Regions from separate parts of the Sporosarcina sp. FSL K6-3508 genome, predicted to be linked through region 2. Evidence: predicted binding sites of a transcription regulator. Region 2 holds the regulator's gene; the other holds the start of a gene.
What was found. The regulator Rex, encoded in region 2, represses fermentation and respiration genes when NADH is low (regulators of the CRP and FNR family bind a similar motif). The targets are predictions, from matches to a motif close to TTGTGAAATATTTCACAA.
Positions count from the first base shown of each region.

Region 1: a site for Rex is predicted at 1,742-1,759, ahead of qoxA (cytochrome aa3 quinol oxidase subunit II). Genes of this name have one in related genera too.

Region 1 covers NZ_CP152016.1:2,267,337-2,271,773, reverse strand. Annotated here, with positions in the region: gene MKX97_RS11130 (SDR family oxidoreductase) at 1-653, shown strand, start outside; gene MKX97_RS11125 (small, acid-soluble spore protein tlp) at 802-1,023, shown strand; gene MKX97_RS11120 (hypothetical protein) at 1,071-1,460, opposite strand; gene qoxA (cytochrome aa3 quinol oxidase subunit II) at 2,006-2,923, shown strand; gene qoxB (cytochrome aa3 quinol oxidase subunit I) at 2,957-4,437, shown strand, end outside.
Region 2 covers NZ_CP152016.1:3,162,158-3,166,594, reverse strand. Annotated here, with positions in the region: gene MKX97_RS15665 (ABC-F family ATP-binding cassette domain-containing protein) at 1-1,558, opposite strand, end outside; gene MKX97_RS15660 (redox-sensing transcriptional repressor Rex) at 1,726-2,373, shown strand; gene MKX97_RS15655 (twin-arginine translocase TatA/TatE family subunit) at 2,438-2,626, shown strand; gene tatC (twin-arginine translocase subunit TatC) at 2,644-3,450, shown strand; gene dacB (D-alanyl-D-alanine carboxypeptidase/D-alanyl-D-alanine-endopeptidase) at 3,571-4,437, shown strand, end outside.

The DNA of each region.
Region 1 (4,437 bases), 890 kb from region 2:
CCGACGTAGCCATTGCCTATCTAGATGAGCATGAGGATGCCAAACGGACTAAAGACAGAATTGAAGAACTTGGCCAGCGCTGCCTTCTGTTGCCCGGTGATCTGCGCCATAAAAAGCAATGTGTGGAGATCGTCGAAAAAACGGTCAATACATTCGGTTCACTTCATATCCTTTGTAACCATGTCGGCATTCAGTTCCAGCAATTGAGCATTGTAGATATTAGCGATGACCAATTTGATGAGACGTTTAAACTAAATGTTTATTCCCATTTTTATACTACACGCGCCGCAATGAACTATTTAAAAAAGGGTAGTTCCATTATTAATACAGCTTCCGTTGTTGCTTTTGAAGGCAATGAGCAATTAATGGATTATACAGCAACAAAAGCGGCAATTGTGGGTTTGACACGGGCATTGGCTAGAAATTTGGTCAGCAAAGGAATCCGTGTCAACGCTATTGCACCAGGTAAAATTTGGACTCCATTGATTCCTGCAAGCTTTTCAGCAGACCAAGTAGTTTTGGCGGGTAACCCGATGGATCGGCAAGGGCAGCCATTTGAAGTAGCACCGACTTTTGTTTACCTTGCCTCTGATGATTCTCGCTTCGTAACCGGGCAAGTATTGCATGTAAACGGTGGTCAAGTGTTCGCTTGAAGATTTTATAAGCGTGAAGTTATTTTTGGCAATTATGGCACAATGTTTCAAAAAGTTCTTTGTATTCTTAGACTAAAACGGTGTAAATAATATTAAGAAATATGGGAAAGCTAATTTGGAAGGAAAAGCGAAGGAAGGAGGATGGAAAATGGATAAAAACTTTCCCAAGCCGAATGATCCAGCTGATAACAAGGAAAGATTGAACAAAACGATCAGCAATATGGAAGCAGCGAAGGAAGCAATGCACTTCGCAGAAGGTGAAGAACGTGCCAAAATCAAAGAAAAAAATGACCGTAGGGAAGAAAGCATTAAAGATTTAAAGAGTGAAATACATGAAGAAGACAAATCGCGAATTAATGGATATATTTAAAGATAACTGGGCAACGAACTTACTCTATGTTGCCCAGTTATCTTTGTTTATACTCTCGCCGGCGCCTCTACATTTTTATACACATTTACGATAAATAGAAGAATAGAGAAAGCTAAAGCGATACCTCCGCCCCAAACACAAATTTGTATGAGCATCAATGGGGCACCGATAGCTGGCTGGATGATCAACATACCTAGCAATAAGATCGGCAATCCGATGTTATAGAGCCAAAATTGTGCTTTTCCTAACGCACTGTTTCCGGCTTTCGGATATACTGAATAAATAATACCGATTGCAGCAGTCGTCAACCACCCAACAACATTTATATGTGCGTGTGTTGCCCCCCACTGAAGTTCGATTGTCGCGTGCATATAAAGTCCAAAACCTACTCCGATTAAAAAATAAATAACAGCCGCTTTAATCCATTTCGCTCCCATGTTTATTCACCTCCTTTCAATCTTGGAGAATTTAGATATGTGCTACCATTCACTTCCTAACTATTCTTTATAATAAACATGTTGATTTTTCGTCATTTCTGTTAAGTTTGTTCTATTATATGCAAGATAGGTTGAGAATAGGTACAGGGTTCCCCCTCATGGAAAAGAGCCAATTACAAGGTAATTGGCTCTTTTCCATGAGGTTTTTGTATTGCATTTTCGCAGTGGAAAATACTTTTTATGTAAAATAGTCAAGTGAAACGGTTTATAATATATAGTTTTTCATAATAATTTCACAATCCAATTTTCCTTTAATTTGTATTAACTTCTAACATTTTAATGAGTTGCAAATATATAAAAATATATATAATAACCTTTTGTGACAACGATTGTTATCTATTGTTTTTCATTTATGAAAGGCATAATATAGATTTCACAAAAGTGCTATTTTACTTTAAATGTAATAAATATTAGCTTTTATTGATATTTAAATATAGTTAATGGAATATGAGCGCTTTAAATACAGAAGGAAGAGGGGAGCCCCATTGAAGAAAAAGTGGTTATTAATTTCGAGTTTTCTACTCATGATTTTATCCGGTTGTGATAACCCGTTGCTTATATTTGACCCAAAAGGTCCACAGGCTCAAACGATATCGGATACAATTCTCTTTTCTATCCTAATGATGGCGGGAATTTTATTCGTTGTGTATGTTCTCTTTGCTTTTATGTTAGTGAAGTATCGATCGTCTAAATTGGCTGCTGATTATGAGCCGCCGCATGAAGAAGGAAGCAAATGGTTGGAAATAACGTGGATCTCCATTCCGATCATCATAGTAGTGATTTTATCTGTCGTCACTGTACGCTCTACGGTAGACGTGGAAAATACACCAAAAGCATATGCAAATGAAAAACCACTCATTGTCTATGCCTCTTCATCCAACTGGAAATGGCATTTCAGTTATCCTGAAGAAGGCATTGAAACCGTGAATTACGTTAATATTCCCAAAGATCGTCCGATTGAATTCAAACTTTATTCATACGGTCCGATCACAAGCTTTTGGATTCCTCAGTTGGCAGGCCAAAAATATGCAATGAGTGATATGGTGACGACGATTCATTTGGCTGCTGATACGCCAGGATCGTATATGGGAAAAAACTCCAACTTTAGCGGGAAAGACTTTGCACATATGGAGTTTGAAGCACAAGTCCTGACTGCAAAACAGTATGACGAATGGGTGCAGGATGTGAAAGAAACAGCGCCTATGTTAACAGAAGCAGAGTTCAATCACTTGCTTGAGCCTGGTATTTTGGGCCGTAAAACTTATAGGTCTACGCATTTAGGATTCAGTCCGGCCCCTGAAGGTGAGCATGCAGGCCATCAACACGAGAAAAATGCGGACATGGACATGGGAACGATGCATGAAAATGATTCAACTATACACGGTGAACATCAGAATAACTAGTTTCAACCCAAACCTCGAAAGGAGTTTACATCTATGAAATGGGATGAATTTTTTGTCACCGGTGAACCGATGATTTACGCGGCGATGGTCAGTATTGTGCTTGTCTCCATCGCGATTCCGGCTGGTCTTACATATTTTAAAAAGTGGGGATATCTTTGGCGTGAATGGCTGACCACGGTTGACCATAAAAAGATTGGTGTCATGTATATTATTGCCGCTTTACTCATGTTGTTCCGCGGAGGAGTCGATGCACTTTTAATGAGAGCGCAAACGGCTGTACCAAATAATGGTTTGCTTGACGGACAGCATTACAATGAAATTTTCACAACTCACGGGATTATCATGATTCTCTTCATGGCAATGCCTTTCATTATTGGTTTAATGAATGTGGTCGTTCCGCTTCAAATTGGAGCACGGGACGTAGCATTCCCGCGTTTAAACGCAGTCAGCTTCTGGCTCTTTTTCTTCGGAGCGATGCTGTTGAATATTTCCTTTGTCATCGGAGGATCGCCTGATGCAGGTTGGTCTGCATATTTCCCGCTTGCCAGTTTGGAGTTCAGCCCGACTGTCGGAAATAACTACTACTCCCTTGCATTGCAGATTGCAGGAATCGGGACGCTTATGACGGGGATCAATTTCCTCGTGACGATACTTAAAATGCGGGCACCTGGTATGAAATTAATGAAAATGCCGATGTTTACATGGTCCATTTTGATAACAAGTGTCATTATTATTTTCGCTTTCCCTGTATTGACAGTAGCACTTGCGTTAATGATGCTCGACCGCCAATTCGGCACGCAGTTCTTTGCGATGCAAAATGGCGGAATGGACATGCTCTGGGCGAACTTGTTCTGGGTATGGGGTCATCCGGAAGTATACATTGTTATCTTGCCGGCATTCGGTATTTACAGCGAGATCATTGCTACGTTTGCCCGAAAAAACTTGTATGGCTATAAATCAATGGTCTATAGTATGGTCGTCATTTCCTTGCTGTCATTCCTAGTATGGGTCCACCATTTCTATACAATGGGGCATGGTGTCATGGTCAACAGTGTTTTCTCCATTACAACAATGGCCATTTCAGTACCGACTGGTGTGAAAATATTTAACTGGCTCTTTACTTTGCGGCGAGGGAAAATAAGTTTTACGACCCCGATGCTCTATGCACTCGCGTTCATTCCGATTTTTACAATCGGAGGGGTAACAGGCGTCATGTTAGCGATGGCGAGTGCCGACTATCAATATCACAATACAATGTTCTTGGTTGCGCACTTCCACTACGTATTGATTCCGGGTACTGTATTTGGCGTCATCGCCGGCTTCCATTATTGGTTCCCGAAAGTGTTCGGTTTTAAATTGAATGAAAGACTGGGGAAATGGGCGTTCTGGTTTATCGCGATTTCATTCAACATTACATTCTTCCCACTCTTTATCCTGGGATTGAATGGTATGACGCGTAGAATGTATACCTATTCTGAAAGCACAGGATACGGCCCGTTAAATATGCTCTCCAT
Region 2 (4,437 bases):
GTTCGCTCAGTTCGATAACTTTCGTTGCGAGTCGATTGATGAAGTAGCGGTCATGGGAAACGAAAAGAATCGTTCCTGGAAAGTCATCCAGCGCGTTTTCAAGAATTTCTTTGCTATCGAGATCCAAATGGTTTGTCGGCTCGTCCAAAATAAGTGTGTTGGACTTTTCCAGCATGAGCTGGGCCAATGAAAGCCTGGCTTTTTCTCCGCCTGATAACGACGTCACGTGCTTTTCGATGTCGTCGCCAGTAAACAGGAAGCGACCAAGCAAGGAGCGGATATCCTTTTCGTTCATCATGGGCCAGTCATCCCAGATTTCCTGCAGAACCGTACCAGACCCAATCAATGTTGCCTGGTTTTGGTCATAGTATCCGAACTGGACGTTGGTACCATAGCGAATATCGCCGTCAAGCAACTCATTACGCTTGACGATGGTCTTCAGTAACGTCGACTTGCCGACGCCGTTCGGCCCGACAAAAGCAACGCGGTCTCCTTTATAGACGCGTACGGAAATATGTTCTGACACGGGCTGTGATCCATAGCCAATCTTTACGTCATCGAGGGAAAGGACATCATTGCCGCTCGGCCGATCCAATGAAAATGAAAAGTTTGCGGACTTTTCATCGCCTTCAGGTGAATCCATCCACTCCCTGCGTTCCAGTTGTTTGCGGCGGCTCTTCGCCATTTTGGAAGTCGATGCGCGTGCAATGTTTTTCTGGATGAACTCTTCAAGCTTCGCGCGCTCATCTTGTTCCTGCTCGAAAAGCTTTTGGTCCCTTTCATAATTTTTCGCTTTCTCATCTAAGTAGGTACTGTAATTTCCACTGTATTTCGTCACTTTTCGACGAGATACCTCATAGACTGTTGTCACGACCTTGTCGAGAAAATAACGGTCATGCGAAACAATCAGAATCGCCCCTTCGTAAGCGGATAGATAGCGCTCCAGCCAATTTAAGGTCTCGATGTCCAAATGGTTCGTCGGTTCATCCAGTATTAATAAATCCGGCTTGCTCAGCAGCATCCTAGCCAACGCGAGCCGCGTCTTTTGGCCGCCGGATAATAGATCGACAGGCTTCTCGTAGTCTTCCGGATAAAACCGCATTCCATGAAGGACAGAACGCGCATCGGCCTCAAACTGATAGCCTCCTGCTTCCTTAAATGCAATCTGCAGTTCATCATATTCAGCCATAACACGCGCATAGCGATCTGCGTCTTCGTAGACGGAAGGCTCGGCCATTTGATGCTCGAGAGTGCGTAAACGTTCTTCTTTTTGTCGAAGCGGTGCAAATACTGTCATTACTTCATCCCAAATCGTCAATTCTGAATCAATACCGCTATGTTGCTCCAAATAGCCGACTCGTACGTCTTTCGGGATGATAATATCGCCTTCGTCGGCTGATAATTCGCCTGCTATTATTTTTAATAATGTCGATTTTCCGGCACCATTGCGTCCAACTAATGCAACGCGGTCTCGATGTTGAACTTCGAGACGCACATTTTCCAGCAGATCCGTGCCTGAAAAAGACTTGGTCAGTCCATTTACTTGTAAAATAATCAAGCCTCACACCTCTATTCCCTTCTAAGTTTAATGGAATCGGTATCACCATGCAATAATCGGCTTTACAACTGATGGGTTCTCCTGTACGATAAAAGCGGCTCACCTTCGTTTTCCTTGAGGATTTAAGCGGAGGATGTAATAGGGCAACACTGGGGGTAAGGAAAGCAGTGGGTACAAAAAGAATTCCGCAGGCAACAACGAAACGATTGCCTTTATACTATAGATTTTTACGCAATTACGCAGATGCAGGTGTACAGCGAATTTCGTCTAGTGAATTAAGCGAAGCAATGAAGATTGATGCCGCTACAATTCGCAGGGACTTCTCGCATTTTGGTGCGCTGGGACGTAAAGGATACGGCTATGATGTTGATTCATTATTGCAGTTTTTCCGCGAGACACTAGACCAAGATGAAGAAACAAATGTGGCTTTGATCGGGGTCGGGAGTCTTGGGAATGCATTTCTGAAGTACAACTTCCAAAAGATTCACAACACGAAAATTGTTGTAGCATTTGATCCGAAAGCGCCTTATGACGGCGAAGAACGGAATCATATTCCGATCTATCCGCCTGATCGACTGGAGGAGAAAATCCTTGAACTAGGGATCGAAATGGTTATTTTGACCGTACCGAAGAGAGTGGCACAGGAATTGACGGACCGCCTCGCTCAAACTGGTGTGAAAGGAATTTTGAATTTCACCCCTGAACGGCTGGCTGTACCCGATACGATCCGTATCCAAAGCATCGATCTTTCCGGCGAGTTACAGACATTGATTTATCTCATTAAAAATGACGTAAAAGATTCACAAATGAACTGACCTGGCAATAGTAAATGCGAGGGTTTTCGTGTAGAATAGACATATTATGAGGAGGTGACCAATCATGGCTCCAGGCGTTGGTAGTTTGTTAATTATTGCGGTTATCGCATTGCTTATATTTGGTCCTAAGAAGTTACCTGAAATCGGTAAAGCATTCGGTTCTTCATTGCGTGAGTTTAAAAACGCAACGAAAGGTCTTGCGGATGACGATGAGGTAAAAAAGGTTGAAGACAAGAAAGAAGAAGTGCGCTAAGTTAGGGTGTTAGTCTGATGGCAGATAAAAACTTAACGATCGTTGAACATATAGATGAGATTCGAAAACGGCTGATGGTTATCGTCGTTTTCTTTATTGTTGGCGTGATTGCCAGTTTCTTTTTTGCAAAGCCTTTGATTCACTTTATCCAATATGATACACCGGCAGAAGAAGTAGTGTTGAATGCATTTAATGTCGTCGATCCGGTTGTCATTTATTTAAAGGTAATCATTTTCTTGGCGATCATCATTATTTCACCGGTCCTAATGTATCAATTGTGGGCGTTCATATCCCCAGGTCTTCGTGATTTAGAAAGAAAAGTCACACTGTCGTACATTCCCTTTGCTTTTCTTCTGTTTTTAGCAGGGATCAGTTTCTCGTATTTCGTGTTACTGCCATATATTATGAAATTCATGATTAATTTGTCTGATCAATTAAACATTGAACAGACAATTGGTATTAACGAATACTTCTCTTTTCTTTTTTCTATACTTTTGCCGTTCGGTTTCGTTTTCCAGCTGCCGATCGTCATTTTATTTTTATCCCGTTTAGGAATATTGCAGCCAAAAGTCTTGGTGAAGGTACGGAAATATTCCTACTTTGGCCTGTTCGTATTGGCGGCATTCATCACACCTCCTGACATCGTATCGCATTTGTTCGTCACGGTTCCTTTGTTCATCCTATATGAAATCAGTATCGTGATCTCACGTCTAGGATATAGGAAGTTTGAAAAAGCTGAACAACTGCGGAAACTGGAAGAAGTGAAAGCAGAGCAGCAACGTCAAATCGATAAAGTGATGAATCAAACCGATTCAAACAAATAAAATTCAAGTCCTCTTGCCTATGCAGGAGGATTTTTTGTTTCTGTTATAAATTGGGTTCAGTTGAAGTACGCAATATGGTAAACTAGCAGGGACAACGAGATTGGGAGGAAATGAGATTCAGTGAATAGAAAAAAGACTCAACGTCGATTGAGTAAATGGTTACTAGGTGCAGTTTTAGTCAGTGCGAGTGTCTATACTCCTATAACAGGAGGTCAAGCGGTTGCTGCAGAGCAATCTTATAAAGCTATGGAAGCTGGAATCAATCAGGTTATTACGAGTCAGCGCATGCGCGGTACGAAGAGCAGTATAGTTGTACGTGAGGCGGATTCGAATAAAATCGTATATCAATACCGAGCGGATCAAGGCGTCACGCCGGCGTCCAATGTTAAAGTGTTAACTGCGACGACTGCTCTTGAAGTGTTGGGCGAAGATTATACCTTCCAGACAGATGTATTAGCGAGTGGGCCCGTGAAAAACGGTGTCCTGAACGGCCAGCTTTATTTGCGGGGAACAGGAGATCCGACCTTAATGGAACGGGATTTGCAGCAGCTTGCGAAAGAGGTGCGTCAGTCAGGCATCAAGTCCATCACAGGAAATATTGTGGCGGATGATACATGGTTTGACACAAAGCGTTTATCTCCGGGTATTTATAAATCGGATGAAACGCATTATTACGCTGCACAAATCTCGGCATTGACGTTGTCGCCGAATGAAGATTATGATGCAGGGACAACGATCGTTCAAGCAAAACCAACGAAAAACGGCAAGCCGGCAGCCGTTACGTTAACTCCACACACAAACATTGTTAAAGTTGTCAATCGAACGCGAACGGTTCCTAAAGGTAAGCCGAACACAGTGACAATGGCTCGCCAATATGGAACGAATACGATCATCGTCTCAGGAAACATCCCCGTCAACTCGAGCGGTAAACGTCAATGGGTGACGGTTTCGAATCCGAGTGCATACACAGCTGATGTTTTCAAACGA